DNA from 2 places in the Paenibacillus sp. KACC 21273 genome. Region 1 is predicted to be linked to the other one. Evidence: riboswitches for the same ligand, from Rfam matches in the RefSeq annotation. Region 1 holds a riboswitch; the other holds the start of a gene.
The links. A riboswitch is a leader RNA that binds a small molecule or an ion and turns the genes downstream of it on or off. The one in region 1 is predicted to bind cyclic di-AMP.
Positions count from the first base shown of each region.

Region 2: it holds a riboswitch for cyclic di-AMP, as region 1 does, so the genes downstream of both, PQ460_RS23370 (resuscitation-promoting factor) here and kdpF (K(+)-transporting ATPase subunit F) in region 1, are expected to answer to the same signal.

Region 1 covers NZ_CP117876.1:3,103,709-3,111,930, forward strand. Annotated here, with positions in the region: gene kdpB (potassium-transporting ATPase subunit KdpB) at 1-670, opposite strand, end outside; gene kdpA (potassium-transporting ATPase subunit KdpA) at 799-2,469, opposite strand; gene kdpF (K(+)-transporting ATPase subunit F) at 2,489-2,569, opposite strand; cyclic di-AMP (ydaO/yuaA leader) riboswitch at 2,818-2,999, opposite strand; cyclic di-AMP (ydaO/yuaA leader) riboswitch at 3,062-3,266, opposite strand; gene PQ460_RS13490 (SMI1/KNR4 family protein) at 3,818-5,368, opposite strand; gene PQ460_RS13495 (DUF4177 domain-containing protein) at 5,577-5,780, opposite strand; gene PQ460_RS13500 (histidine phosphatase family protein) at 6,013-6,609, shown strand; gene PQ460_RS13505 (YwqG family protein) at 6,790-7,701, opposite strand; gene PQ460_RS13510 (hypothetical protein) at 7,740-7,997, opposite strand; gene PQ460_RS13515 (hypothetical protein) at 8,069-8,222, opposite strand, start outside.
Region 2 covers NZ_CP117876.1:5,324,534-5,332,755, forward strand. Annotated here, with positions in the region: gene rsmA (16S rRNA (adenine(1518)-N(6)/adenine(1519)-N(6))-dimethyltransferase RsmA) at 44-928, opposite strand; gene rnmV (ribonuclease M5) at 930-1,478, opposite strand; gene PQ460_RS23370 (resuscitation-promoting factor) at 1,676-2,794, opposite strand; cyclic di-AMP (ydaO/yuaA leader) riboswitch at 3,118-3,341, opposite strand; gene PQ460_RS23375 (TatD family hydrolase) at 3,537-4,304, opposite strand; gene PQ460_RS23380 (HD domain-containing protein) at 4,352-5,674, opposite strand; gene PQ460_RS23385 (AbrB/MazE/SpoVT family DNA-binding domain-containing protein) at 6,007-6,261, shown strand; gene rsmI (16S rRNA (cytidine(1402)-2'-O)-methyltransferase) at 6,588-7,499, opposite strand; gene PQ460_RS23395 (tRNA1(Val) (adenine(37)-N6)-methyltransferase) at 7,496-8,222, opposite strand, start outside.

The DNA of each region.
Region 1 (8,222 bases):
TTAAGCTTATCAATACTGTGTTTAACGCAATTTCATTAGGTGTCTTCTGACGTTCTGCTCCTTCGACCAGACTAATCATTCGATCCATAAATGATTCACCTGGATCGCTTGTAATACGAACAATGATCTCATCACTAATTACCATCGTTCCACCCGTTACAGAACTAAAGTCTCCACCTGCTTCTTTAATGACTGGAGCAGATTCACCTGTAATCGCAGATTCATCGACGGAAGCAAGACCTTTAATTACTTCACCATCGCCGGGAATCATTTCACCCTGTACGACTTTGACAACATCACCTTTACGAAGCTGTGTAGACGATACAGCTACTACTTGCTCACCTTCGATTCGATTTGCAATAATTTCTTTTTGCGTATTTTTCATCGAGTCTGCTTGTGCTTTGCCTCGACCTTCTGCTAATGCTTCAGCAAAGTTCGCAAAAAGTATCGTGAATAACAAAATAATGGCTACTGCTATATTGAATCCTGTTGAAACCGATTCGCCAAAAGCATTCGGTACAAAAATGAGTAATAAACTGATAATTAAACCGACTTCAACTACAAACATTACTGGATTACGTGCCATCAGTTTAGGATTTAATTTGATCACAGATTGTTGTAACGCTTTGGAGATCAAGTCCCGGCTCATCATTGATGATTTACTTTTCATTACATTGTTCCTCCACTTAGCACTTATCTGTATAAATGCTATATATTCGAATTCTATCTATAACTCATTGTGTAACAATCATTTATTTTTCTCATTTTACATCATGAGATGAGTGTATCTTTTTCTTTTTACAACGTTAGCATTTCTGCAATCGGTCCAAGTACAACTGCCGGGAAAAACGTAAGCGCACCGACTAAAATAACAGAAATAATAAACATACCGCCGAACAATGCTTGATCTGTACGCAATGTTCCGCTTGTTTCTGGAACAGGTTTTTTCGCCATTAATGACCCTGCAACAGCTAACAACGTTACCATTGAGAAATAACGACTGATAAACATAACGACACCGGTCATAATATTCCAAAACGGTGTATTATCGCCTAATCCTTCAAATCCTGATCCGTTATTCGCAGCTGATGAAGTAAATTCATACAACGCTTGTGTTAATCCATGATAACCCGGATTAGAAATCGTATCGGATTGTGTCATCACAGCTATTGCTGTTGGCGCTAATACCAATAAAGGTTGAATAAGCAATGTGACTGCAATCAGCTTCATTTCTTTACCTTCAATTTTGCGACCGAGAAATTCAGGTGTTCGTCCAACCATTAGACCGGATAAGAACACAGCAATAATGGCATACATTAGAATATTTAATAACCCTACACCAGAACCGCCAAATACCGTATTAAGCATCATATTCCCAAGTGAAATCAATCCGCCAATAGGTGTCAACGTGTCATGCATGTTATTGACAGCACCTGTCTCTGAAGCGGTTGTGACGACAGAGTAGAATGAAGATTGTGCTTCACCTAACCGTACTTCTTTCCCTTCCATCGATCCAGACTGATGTTGAATACCTAATTGATTAATCAATGGATTCCCTTGAGATTCACTAACAAGAGATACACTAAGCATGACGACAAACATCATTACCATCGACACAAATAATACTCTACCTTGTTTGGAGTTGCCAACCATTTTACCATACGTAAATGGAAGTGACATCGGCACAAGTAACATCATTAACATCTGTAACATGTTACTGAATCCGCCCGGATTTTCAAAAGGATGAGCAGAGTTGGCTCCAAAATATCCGCCACCATTGTTACCTAATTCTTTGATCGCTAGAAATGATCCTATAGGGCCGGTACCAATCTGTTGCTCTGTTCCTTGTAACGTCTGCGCAGTGATTAAAGTATGCAATGTCTGCGGTACACCTAATCCTACAAATACAATTGCCATCACAAATGCTAATGGTAACAAGATTCGTGTGATTGCTCGTACGAGATCTGTAAAGAAATTACCGAGTGGCTTACCTGTGATTCCTCTAATAAATGCAATAGCGACTGCAATCCCTGTTGCCGGCGATACAAACATCATAAAGATGATCGCTGTCATCTGTGAAAATAAAGACAATCCGCTTTCTCCGCTATAATGCTGTAAATTGGTATTTGTAATAAAACTAATCGCTGTATTAAATGCCAGATCAGGACTCATATTGGTGATCCCTGCTGGATTCATTGGTAAAATATGTTGGAAACGAAAGATCATGTACGTAATCAGCAAGATCACTGAATTACTGATCAGAACTGCTCCTGCATACTGCTTCCATGTTTGATTTTCATTTTTGATACCGCCGAACCTGTAAATCCATTTTTCTATCGGATAAAACCAACGATCCAAGCGATTGGGTTTATTTTCAAAAGCATAAGCAATATAATGTCCGGTTGGCCGAGCAATAAGTATAGCGATGATAATAGTGACTGCAATTCCGATATATGAAAAGATACTCACGATGTTCTCCCCTGACCCATTAGAATTTTTCTGGATAAATCAATGCATAACATAGATAGATTGTTAATCCACCAATAATAATCCACAGCAGCCAAGTCATCGCTCATTCCTTCTTTCTCCGATAGCTACAGATGCCCATTGCAGCAACCCGCTCAACCCTAAAGTCATGATCACCATTAAACCAATCATCAGTATATCCATCATGTGTGTAAGACTCCCTGCATTCATTTTGTAAGTAATCATTTGCTAAAAAAGGCATAAAAAAAGAAGCCTGGAGAAAAGCAGAACTTTTCCCCAGGCCTCTACAAACACGCACACTTATCGTGTACCTGCCGAGTTGCTGGTTAGGAGTTCTCCCCTATACGCTTACGGAGTTAGCTGTCGGATTCGGGCTGGAAGATCGCCCGTTCCGGTAGATACCGGAATTCACCCCATGTTGTGTAGTAACTGACTCTTCGTATCAGTTATCTTCATCAACGGTTGGTTCCCCCGCTTTTCATATGCATATGAAAATTAAGCGTTGTGACATTGTTAACATATCAAAAAACACAGAGTCGTATTACACTGTGTCAGATCGGCACAAGCTTCACACTTCTCTCCTAATCCACGCTTACGAGGTTAGCTGTCGGATTCGGGCGGTGAGAGTCGCCCTACTGCATTGTCTGACTATACCATGGTTAAGTCAGTATGCAGATTCACCCCAACGATTCACATTCCGGCTCTCACACCGTTTTGTGAAATCGCAATTTGGTTCCCCCGTTTTTCGGTTAATACCGAAAACTCAGCGATCAACAAACATTGGAAACTTCATTTATATCAGTTGCTGAATCGTATTCATCAACTGCCTGCAATGAATAATACGCCTGTCCTTGTCAACTGTAAAGCTGAGAAAAGACGCAAAAAAAGCTGTGAATCATCACAGCTTTCATTTTCAGATAACTATTGAAAAGTTATCTATCTCAAGCTCCTATTTTCTCTCTTTTTCATCGTTTATCTACTTTTTTATTTTAGTTACATGATATTGATCATTGTTTTGCAGTAAATTCTGAAAACGATTATGTCATTTGTTACGCAATATCCTATCATTTTGTCTTGTTATGTCAACCTGTATAAATTTCATAAGCAAAATGGTACAACGTGCTGATATCTGAATCAATAGCATTATATTTTTCGTATAATCAAAATTGTCTTAACATATTCTATTGAATTTATACCTAATTAGAAAATTGATAGTCAACTACATTTTTATCATTTTAGGTAAAAAATAATAAAAAAACAAAAAAAGACTCTGTCGCTTTTGAGCTATACAGAGTCTTTGGGACTGATTAGATATGATTAAAGTATCGTATTAACGTATATGACTGTGCCAGATTTCTTCTTCTTCATCTGTCATTTCGCCTACAATTTTGTGGAATTTCACATATTGAGCGAACGAGTTTTTGAGTAATTGAAATTGAGCAAATGAACCGCTAAATTGCTCTAAAGACACCGATTTGGAGATCGTTTCAATATTGCTAATTTGACAGCCACTATTCAATTCCAATTGCTTCAGATTAGGTAGATCGGCAATCGCTGAAATATCGGAAATACGAGTATCATGAATCGTTAGCATTTCTAACTGTTCACATGCTTGTAGACAACTCATATCGGCAAAATAAGCATCTTCAATATGCAGTTTGCGCAAAGATAAAGACTGACTGATCTGTTGCCAGTCTTCCGCTGTCCATGCACCAGGCGAACACACTTTCAATTCCCGTAGTCCTGAAATAGAAGATAAAGCTTCTACAGCTTCTCGGGAAGGTGAAGAAAGAGCCAGAGTCGTTAACTGTTGCATCTTCGCCAAAGGCGTATAATCTTGAATACGTGTATCGGTACAATCCAGATTACATAGATGCGGTAACGTTGCTAAAGGATCTAAATCTTCAATCAACGTCCCTTCTAAATTAACAATTTGCAAATAAGGCAGTCCACGTAATGGAGTAAGATCACGAATCGGATTGCGAACAAGATATAATTTTTTGAGTTCTCGACAATTTGCAAGCGGTCGAATATCTTGAATCTCATTTACACTTAAAATTAATTCACGTACCTCATGACAACGTTCAAGTGGTGTAATATCTGTAAGCTGTTCACGAATCAAAAAGATTTGATGAGCATGGATAAACTCTTCGACCGTATTTGATTTGTTGATAATACGCTCTTGCCAGTCTTGATCTAATTGTTGGAACCATTCTTGTAACGGAATCTCAGGCTCATCAGAAGGTGTATTGGTTTTGGGTAGATCGGCTAACGCATATGCCTGTGCATCTTTGAGCATACGTGATTGTTCGTTGCGACCGTACATCCAATACTTGAATCCATCATCTTCTTCGACAGTGTAATTTCCATGACGCACCGTATCACGCATAAAATGAATAAATTCACCCAGACTACGGGCAATCACATACTTCATTTCTTCATCACGTCCAAAGTTAATCACCTGTCCGACTACTCCATGTTCTGCTGGAGCCAAATCGATCCCTAGATGATTCCCTCCGCCATCATGGCAAAACGGAATCCAATTGCGGTTGATATACTGCTCTTTGATCCAACCGGATGGAATCGAATAATGATCTCCCATCGTCTGATATTCAGGCTCTAGCTCAGACCATATTTTCCACTCGCTAATCATTTCTTCTAGACTCAAAAATTGCAAACCAAAAAAGAATCCCGGACCACTACGAGACTCCCCATTGTGTATATGATACAGTTCTTTAAGATCATCCGGGAAAGAGACACCTATAGTATGTTCAGCCTGCTCTATTTCTTCATCTCCAGCCGAAGCTTTTAATGATTCTTCAAGACTGTTCAATTCTGGTCGTAATATGGATTTGATTTCTTCTAACCATGTTCCGATCATTGTTGTTTCCTCCTGTTCCATGAGGCTTTCTTTGTGCTCATGATCATCGTTCTATGTTAAAGTATACCGTTCCTTATTCCGTATACCTAATTTTGCAAAGATAACATCACCTAAAATATAACATGTATGAACCGATATTAAAGGTAAAGATCATCATTTATCAAAAAGGGCTAGACCAGTATGTACTTTAGATATAGCTCTAACAACATTAATCGAGCAAAGCGCTTCGTTTAAAAATTAAAATAATTTCTCGTGAACCGCCCTGTGCAAGACTGGTATCAAATGTCGATACAAGCTCCCATCCATCAAATCCATAGGCGTTTAATTGCTCTTGTAGTTCTGCATCATCTACTTTGCCACCTAGAAAGCCTCCAGCGTGTAATTTGACTGTACGATATTCCCATTGACTCATTATATTCTTCCTTTCTTTTACCAAATTCATCTTAGATTATAAGCTTACGACTAAATATACACGATTACGTGTCAGGTTTCAAAACGTTGCCTTACAGTAGTATACTTTTATTTTAAAATAAATAGCGAATAGTGTCCCTTCATTGCACGACTATGTTAAACTTAAATTATCTACTTATTTTTTGTACAGGAACAGCACGACCATACTATTGTGGAGGAATTATACAAGACTCATGACGAAGATAATCGGACTTGTCCGCCATTTTAAAGTAAATAAAGAGTTTCCTCTTCGCCAATTTGTTACAGTGAGTGAACTGATCGCCTGGCTAGAAGAGTATGATATCGCTGATATTCACGATGGTACAACAGATCTACGTGGATTCAATTGGGAGAAATGTTTTGCAAGCGATCTACCGCGTGCGATTAAAACGGCACGTTCAATTTATGATGGCGAGATTACAGTGATGCCCGAGTTACGTGAACTTACACCTCCAAGTTTTAATACGAATATACGTATTCCTTTTATCGGCTGGGGCGTTCTTTTCAAAATCGCTCCATTGCTTAGTCGAAGATATCGCCGCATGATTCGGGAAGTAGAAGCACGCATTAATCGAGCATTAGATGTTATTTTGTCTTCGGAAGAAGAGCATATTCTGGTAGTGAGTCACTGGGCATTAATGTTGTACATGCGTAAGCAATTGGTCAAACGTGGATTCAAAGGCCCACGTATGCGACAGGTAGAAAATGGAAAACTACATGTCTTTCAAGCAATCACTGTACAGTCTCCTTATCCGATCAAAAATAAACAAACGCATAATCAATTAGATTAATAACTGGCATCACACAAATATAGACTATGCTGTTCCTGTAAGATGATAAGGAACCGCATGGTCTATTTGAGTCAGGTCTTGAGTTAGGTCTATTGGACATGTAATACATTTTCTATCATTCATTTATCGTTCAGCAATCTATATCTATGCTCAATTAGACTGTATAGCGAATGTTCTATTTTAACTTGAATAGAGGGAACAATACGTTCGGTCAAAGTTTAACTGTATCAGATCTTCTTTGCGGATAAAAAAATGAATAACTCCTGCATCCCACCACATATACCCGATATCATCATCACTTTCTATTTCCAACAGCATCAGCATATCTTCAATCTCATGATCTGCTTGTTGCTCATTGCCTGCACACTGCTCGACTAACCAGTTACGCCGTTTATCTGTATCATATGTATGCTTACCGGTAAGAATCGCTGTAGCGGCTTCAATATAATCGTCTCCATGCTGGGATACTGGATAACCGAACATTTTGCCAATCATTTCATCGGGGTCAGCGTTAAATTGTTCTTTCCATTCCAGGTATTGCTCATCCGTTATATCATGATTCGCTAACTGATCATAGTCCACATAACTGTAAGAAGGAAATTCAATATCACCCTGAGCATGCACTTCATAGGGTACAAATGGCTGTTCAGCATCCTCTTCCAAAATAGTAGTCTCTTCTGGTTCGCGGTAAGCTATAGATGTCATCTCTTGTTCAGGAATATAGAGGACTTGATGCTCAATTTGATAAGCAGGTTCATCTAAGCCAACAAAAAAGCAAAGTAATCCCTGACGTGGAAAAAAATCAGGCAATCGATCGGTGCCAACTTCGTTTGCTATTTGAGTTAGATTTAATTGAGCTACTGAAGTCATATATTCACCATTTTGCGTAAGCGGCCACTTGATATGTTCAGGTAGATCAGGGTAACCACCTATTCGCGAAACGCCCAATTGCTGACTACCCTGTTGTCCGCGTTCCAAGTGAATCACAGGATGATAATATGCTTGCAAATAAGGCTCTAATGCAGACATCTGCTTATCAGCTAGCAACGATTGAATATAATCACCTTGAAATGCTTTGGGCATAGAACTCATCAGTACTCTTCCTTTCTATATCGCAATCATATCCATCATTAAGGCAGTAACATAAGTAATGCAAATCCTGTCACCGGTACTACAATACCTACGCCAATGCCCACATAAGGATAAGGCGTTTTCCAAAAAGAACGAAATTCTTCTTTTTTTGACTTTTCCTGATTCCAAAAAGTAATCTGACGATCAAAACTACGCATCAATTGTAACGCATCTTGTTCACTACATTCAGACAGTCTTTTTTGTAAAGAAGCATATGCCACATCACGTTCATGTTCTGGCGATTGCGATGAATTCATAGTACTGACCCTCCCCATCCTATATTTAGAATGCATCCCAAATTATATAATCATGTTATGCAAAATTTCTTTTATTTACTCCATTTGCGTTGTACCACCCAATAATTCAAAAAGCGTACAAACAAGCATGCACTGATAATAATTAAAATATAAGCCGTATCTTTTTCCCACGGTGCAAGTCTATCGATTGTCAGAAAAGGGATCAGTACAATAATACTCATTAGC
Region 2 (8,222 bases), 2.2 Mb from region 1:
TTAAATTATAGCAGTATTAAATTTATCTTGTCAACGAATTTTTTTAGCGGATACCTGCTTTCAAAAATACACTGCTCAAAGTCGCATATTCTTGCAAACTAAGTGTTTCTCCGCGTCTAGAAGGTTCAATTCCTGCTTCTGCCAAAAGCTGTTCTAATTGCGTACGGTCTCCACCTTCAAAGTAGCGACTACGCAAGTTATTGGCAATCGTTTTACGACGTTGTACAAAACAAGATTGCATCAATTCAAAAAAGTAAGCTTCATCTTCGACTTCTACTGCCGGACGATCACGCAATTTTAAGCGAATCACAGCAGACTCTACATTAGGCTGTGGGATAAATACTGTTTTAGGCACAATACAGATCAATTCAGGCACGCAATAATATTGCACAGCAATACTTAGACTTCCGTAGTCTTTGCCTCCAGGAGGCGCTGCCATGCGCTGAGCGACTTCTTTTTGGATCATCACTACAATATTATCCAACGGAAGGCGTTCTTCCAACAGCTTCATAACGATCGGTGTCGTGACATAGTACGGTAAGTTAGCAACTACACTGACTTTTTCGACTTCACTAAAATCTTCGCGAAACAATTGATGCAAGTCGACTTTAAGCACATCATCATGACGTACTTTAGCATGTGGATAAGGTTCTAGCACTTCTTTCAAAATTGGAATTAAGCGACGGTCAATCTCAACCGCTGTCACTGCACCCGCTTCTTGTGCTAATCGTTCGGTCAATGCGCCTATCCCCGGTCCAATCTCTAAAGCTCCATTTTCAGGTGTTAACTCGGCAGCTTCTACAATTTTGTTCAAAATATTCGAATCGATCAAAAAGTTCTGACCCAGACTTTTTTTAAATGAAAATCCATACTTATTTATAATTTCTTTAGTGCGTTTGGGTGTCGCTATATCTAGTCTTTCATCCATATTATTGTTCTTCCTCCGCTTCCATTTGTGAAAGTGCTGCTGCAAATTCTTCACGGCTTATTCCAAAAATGCGCAAACGCTTATGGAACTGTTTTCCGTTGCCATACCCTATCCCTAACAAGTTGCCCATTTTCATTCTTCGCTCTGCTGCATCTGGCTGCATTACCAGTCCTGTCATGATCAAGTCTTCCCAATCGATCAAAATCTCTGCTTCTGGCATTTCCGAGTGTACACGTGCAAGTGCTTCACGAATCGCTTCAGGCGAAGCATTCTCAACACCGATATCACCTTTGAGCGTAGCTTCGCTTTCAGGAATAAAAGCATGTTTACAACCAGGTACTTTCTGCGCGACGATCTTACGTATCCGTTCACCAGCAAAATCAGGATCTGTTAATATGATCACACCGCGGCGTTCTTGAGCTAACTTCACCCGACGAATAACATGAGCTCCAATCGCTGAACCACCGGTTTCGATCGTATCCGCGTCTACAGCTCGTTTAATCGCTACTGTATCGTCTCTACCTTCCACCACAATCACTTCTTTAATCACGTTGATTGTACGCTTCCCTTCACTCTGTAAATAATGACCTCTATCTATTCACTATAAATTGATCTTAACAGAACAAAAAGAAGAGGAATATTCCTCTTCTTTTTGTTTTCCTTATTCACGCTCATGGTTAATATTATTTATATCATATAACAGATGACTGGGCTTAAGCAATGGCGTTATCCCAATCAACACCCTGACTAGGGTTTAACCGGACCAATTACATATACAGTGTAACCGGATTTACGTCCAAATGCTCTCGCTTGGCTCAAGCTGTCTATATATACGTCGATTTTATTACCGTTAATAGCACTACCGGTATCTTCAGCACGGCGGAAGCCAATGCCTTCAATGTATACCCACCATCCCATAGGAATGACACTCGTATCGACTGCAATCGTACGACCTTCTGTTACACGTGCTCCAGAAGCAGTCACTGTACCTAGACCAGGTTCTTGAGACGAATAAGCAGTAAGAGATACATTGTTCAGTACTTTCGCATAAGAAAAATCTACACCTGCTTTGGAAGTACTATTACTGGAACCTCCACTAGATGATGCAGCTGCAAGAAGCTTAGGCTCTTCTTTTTTGGTACCTATTGCTACAATCTTATCTTGCACTTTTGCGGTTGTTTTTTTATCAACCATACGTTTGGAGACGAATTCTCCATCTTCGTATACTTTCTCGATGTATTGAACCACTTTACCTGTTTGACCACTTTGTACTAACTTTGTTTTACCTTCAACCATAGAAGCATCGGTTTTTTTAACAGTTTGATAAGGAATCTTTACAACTTTTTTCGCTACAAACGATTTGGTGCGAACAATCTTGATATCCATATTGTCATGAACTGAAGATTCCATTGCTGGTGTAAGTTGATCTTGACCTGACAATGTTAATCCAGCTTGCTCCAATGTGTTACCAACTGTCTTAGAGGTGGTATAGATTTTCTTCGTGCCACCATCTGCCGTAATGTTTACTGCAACCGCATGGTTAATATAAACTTTATCGCCATCTTGAAGTGCGCCATTCATCGGCATTGACACTTTATCTTGTGGTGCCACTTTAATTTGATTTTCATCAAGCAGTTGAGAAAGCATCAATTTACGTGTTTCCACGGTTTGTGCTTTGCCGTCAATGACAACAGAAATATTTTTACCCGCTTGATTATAAAGTAGGGACAATAGCATCGCTGCAAGAGCGATAACCAATAATGCAGCCCACAATACATAGCGTAGATTTTGTTGCTTCCAACTCAGCGCATAAGACATGCTGGATGAGCGCGAACCATGGGTTTTTTCGAAAGGAGCAATTGCCACTTCTTCCGTCCTCCTTCATAGTCTCGCCGTCTAGCTGTGACGTAATTGTATATGACGCGACTATATAACAGAATTTTCACAGGCTGATCGTAAGCATAAGATTATCGAATCTGTGTGATAATCTTTCGTGATGTTCAAAAATGCCTGCGCCATGGTCAGTCTAAGGGACATACCTAATATCTGAAAGATCAAGCTTCAAATATCGTATCTCTATACCTTTTCCTTTTGCCCAAAACAAAAGAAGCCTCTGGAAAAGAGCAAGAGCAACTTTTCCTTGGCTCCCGACGTATTTGAATACAGTTCGGAAAACGTTAGAAAATACGAGGTTGCCTCTGCATCGCTTACGGGGTTAGCTGTCGGATTCGGACACATTGTATTGCTTGCCCTTTGAAGGCTCCTCCGCTCATGGCGCGAGTACCTCCAATTCACCCCATAGACCCTGTAAAAGGAATCATACATAATGACTTCGGTATTCTGATAATAATGGCTTGAAGACATATGTTGGTTCCCCCGTTTTCCTATGCAGGAAACTCAGCGAGACCGAATCATGGAATCTTGCGTGATAACAGCAAGATTAAATCACTGATGAAATAATATCCCGAACCCAACCCTCATGTAAAGCGACGAGCAAGCACGTTTTTCTGAATAAATGGTTAAAAAGTTGTCATATTCTTCGATTTTTTGATGATAATTTATTCATATATCCGTTTAACGATGTTTTTTGCGTGATTTACTCTGTTTTTCATCGAATGCCAAATCGTTCCAGTGCATTTTTAGTTGTAATTGTACTAATTTCTTCCAGTGATACCCCTTTTAGCGCCGCTGCCGCTTCTGCTACAAGTGTCACATAACCGGACTCATTTCGTTTTCCACGATAAGGATGTGGTGTCAAAAATGGGGAATCTGTTTCAAGTAAAAGACGGTCCATCGGAACCTTTTGTAACACCTCTTTAGGTTGCTTCGCATTTTTGAATGTAATCGGTCCTCCAAACGATAAATGGAAGCCCATATCAAGACACATTTTGGCTGTTTCCCAGCTACCTGAAAAAGAGTGCATCACTCCTCCGACTTCATGTGCATTTTCTTCACGTAAAATCTTTACAATATCTTCGTGTGCATCACGATTATGAATCACAATCGGCATATGAATGGAGCGTGCCAGACCAATTTGTTCACGTAATACTTTGTGTTGCACTTCTTTTGGAGAAGTATCCCAGTGATAATCAAGACCAATCTCACCGATAGCAACTACTTTCTCATGTTTGCATAACGATTCGATCCATTCGAGATCACCAGGTTGCATATGAATCGCATCTACAGGATGCCAACCTATCGCTGCATATATAAATTCGTAACTTTCTACCAATTCCATTGTGGTTGGAATCGTTTCGCGGTTGAAGCCAACATTGATCATACGTGTTACACCCTGTGCATAAGCACGTTCAATGACTTCTTTACGATCATCGGCAAATTCAATCGAATCCAAGTGAGTATGTGTATCAAATAACATATATTTTCCTCGCTCCTTCTCTGTTTTACACACTTTTTTCTTTTATTTTAGATTTCAAATTCCATTTGAGGTGGATTGATTTTATTTTCAAATATTGCTGCTACTTCTTCTGATAACTGATGAATGACTTTTTCCAATTTATCCTGCGGATAGTAGAGATGATATCGACCACGATGAATACCGCTGATTGAACGTACAATATCCGATACTTCTGAAATTTCTTGAATACGATTTTGACGATCTAATAGTAGAATTTGTTTTTCCTTTTTCGGATCGCCCGGACGAAATACATCATAAGGAAGATCAGTTGGAAAATCGATTTCCAGATCATATTGAGGATGCAATCCCACTCTAGCAAATTCATTTCGAATACTATCGATCGTTTCCAAATCAATTAAATCGGTCTCTACATATTTATACAGTCTACGTTGCATAAAGCGATGACACACATCTGCAAGAATTTCATCATCTTCTCGTGTCCACTGCATAAAAGCTGTCTGTACTAATGCTTCATCTAGCAATAAATAATCATGTACTTGAATATTTCCTTCAAATAAAGCAGGTAACGGGTACGGTAAAAATTTAAATGCAAATCCTTGATCGAACAATTCTTTAGCCCGGCGGAAAATCTGTCGCAAAACAATATCCGAACTTCGAGTTACAGGATGAAAGTACACTTGCCAGTACATTTGATAACGTGCCATCAAATAATCTTCAATCGCATGCATCCCAGATTCTTTAACCACTACTCTACCATTATGAGGACGAAGCATCCGCAAAATACGATCCACATCAATCGTTCCATAATTCACGCCTGTAAAATAAGCATCACGTAACAAATAGTCCATACGATCAGCATCCAGCGGACTAGACACCAAATTGACAACAATCGGTTTTTCATAATCTTTGCGAATAACAGAAGCGACTCGTTCAGCTAGACCTGTTTCTGCTTCTTCCAATACACGGTTTACTTCTGTATCGCCAAGCAGAATACGACAGGTCCATTCTTCATGATCCATATCAAATGCTTCTTCTATAGAATGTGAAAAAGGCCCATGACCTAGATCATGCAATAAAGCTGCACACAAAGCCACTAGACTTTCTTCTCGCGGCCAATCTTCATAACCACCACGTTCAAATTGAGAAATAATACGACGTGTAATTTCATACACACCTAATGAATGAGAAAATCGACTATGCTCTGCTCCATGAAAAGTTAAATAAGAAGTTCCCAATTGTCTGATACGACGTAATCTTTGAAATTCAGGTGTATTAATCAATGTCCAGATTAAACGATCTTGCACGTGGATATAATTATGTACAGGATCTTTAAATACTTTTTCTTCTCCTAAAGGTTGTACAGGCTTCAAAACAAACTCCTCCTTCTATCTCTAAAACACAACTATTTAAAATTAAAAATAAATTCTTCGATGATAATGTCGAATGATGTCGGTATATACAAGTTACGAATTTCCAAATCGACAAAATAATTTTAAGCCCATAATACCTTATAATACCGCTATATAAAAATATTTTTTCAAAAAAAACAGAAAAAAACTCTATTTTTCTCAATTTATAGGTTGACTGATTTGGGAAACGTTGGTATTATGAATATCATAAAACATAGAAATTTGTCGAATGATAGCACATCAAACAAACCAATAACAACTAATATATTTAAATTTGAGAGGATTGATCAGTAATGATGAAATCAACTGGTATTGTAAGAAAAGTAGACGAATTGGGCCGCGTAGTAATTCCTATCGAACTTCGCCGTACACTAGGTATCGGAGAAAAAGACGCTTTGGAAATCTACGTTGATGGCGAACGCATCATGCTTAAAAAATACGAGCCTGCTTGTATTTTCTGCGGTAATGCTGAAAATGTAACTTATTTTAAAGGAAAAATCGTTTGTAATGAATGTATTTCCGAAATTCCTGTCCCTGTGACAAAATAAATAAAATAGGTTATACTAGAATTATCAACTTATTAATTCTAACCTTTTTAATATCTCCTTGGGCCTTTACTCAGCATTTTGTCTGGGTAAAGGTATTTTTTTGCTTTCTTTTGGTTTTCAAAAAAAGGCTTGGCGTTTATTATACTTCCTTTTGCATAGTACTTCCAATTTACACATCAAAAAGGAATCTTAAACAATTTAAGATTCCTACATTATGTTACCTATTTGAATATTCATTTTTGTGAAAAAATAATAGATATAACGAGTTTCTTCTATTATAAATATAGACTCTAAAATCAGTTATTGAGAAAGCATTTTTAGACGGTTTACTCTTGTTCATCTAAAAGAACTTGATACACATCACGTTTAGAGATTTCGCGGTCTTTTGCTGTTTTTTTCATAGCATCTTTACGTGAAATGTTTTCTTTATTTTCGTAGTGCATCACATGTTCTTCGATACTCATCTGTTGCCACCATTCACTTGCTTCTGCTTTGGCTTCAGTTAACGATTGCCCTTCAATAACAACGCAATATTCGCCGATAGGTGGATGAGTTTCTAACCATTCTAATGCTTCTTCAACACTGCCTCGTGTCCACTCTTCATGACGCTTCGTTAGCTCGCGTGCTAATACGATATTACGATTTCCAAGATGATGTGCAATCGCCAGTAACGTTTTGATAATGCGATGGGGAGATTCATATAATAGTAATGTACCTGCTCCATGCTTAACACTACCTAGTACTTCTTCTTGACCTTTGCTGTCTCTTGGCAAAAATCCTACAAATGTAAACCGATCTGTCGATAATCCAGAAGCAATCAAAGCAGATAAAGCCGCATTTGCCCCAGGAATAGGCACAACCGCAATTTGCTGTTCTAATGCCAGCTTCACCAATTCTTGCCCGGGATCCGAAATAGCAGGCAATCCTGCATCGCTTACAAGTGCAAGACTACTTCCTTCTATAATAAGGCGGATTAATTCAGGGCCGCTCGCTTTTTTATTGTGCTCATGATAACTAAGTAATTTGCCTGGTGTAATATCAAAATGAGTCAATAATTTACGTGTCTGCCTTGTATCTTCAGCAGCAACGATATCGCATTCTTGCAGTGTGCGTACAGCACGATAAGTCATATCTTCCAAGTTACCAATCGGAGTAGCAACAAGATATAACGTACCTGCTCCTTCGTGCAGAACAGCAGACTCCCCTTTGGCAAAGCTTTTTTGAATCTGTATGCTCATAGTGACTCCTTTAACCCGTAATAGACTGCTTTGAGATCTGTAGTGTATTGCTCCTGTTCATCATATACGATAAGTGGCGGTAACATACGCATTTCAGGCTTTCCTCCACGTAATCCTTCAATCAATACCATATTGGCTTCCATATGTTGACGAGGATGTACAAATCGAATACGTTTTGGCTCTACTCCATATTGTCGCATCAAAATAATAATATCTGCTAAGCGATGAGGACGGTGAACCATTGACAGTTTACCACCGTTACGAAGCAGTTTGGAAGATGTACGAATCACATCTTCCAGCGTACATCCAATCTCATGTCTTGCCATAGCATGATGGATATTTAATTTCATATCACTTCCTGTTACAGGCGCATAAGGTGGATTTACTGTTACCGCATCATACGCTTCTCGTTCACCGACAAGTGGCATATCTTTAAGATCTTGTACTCGAATTTTGACTTGTTCTTCTAAGCCATTCATCGTCACACTACGCATTGCCATATCTGCCAGGCGTTCTTGTATTTCTACCCCTTCAATACTAGCATGGGTACGTGTCGACAACAAAATAGGAATGACTCCATTGCCTGTACATAGATCAATCACTTTACCACGCTTAGGAATACTTGCAAATCGTGCTAACAATACCGCATCCATCGAAAAGCTAAATACTTCTCGACTTTGAATAATTTTAAGATTGTACGTGAGCAGATCATCAATACGCTCA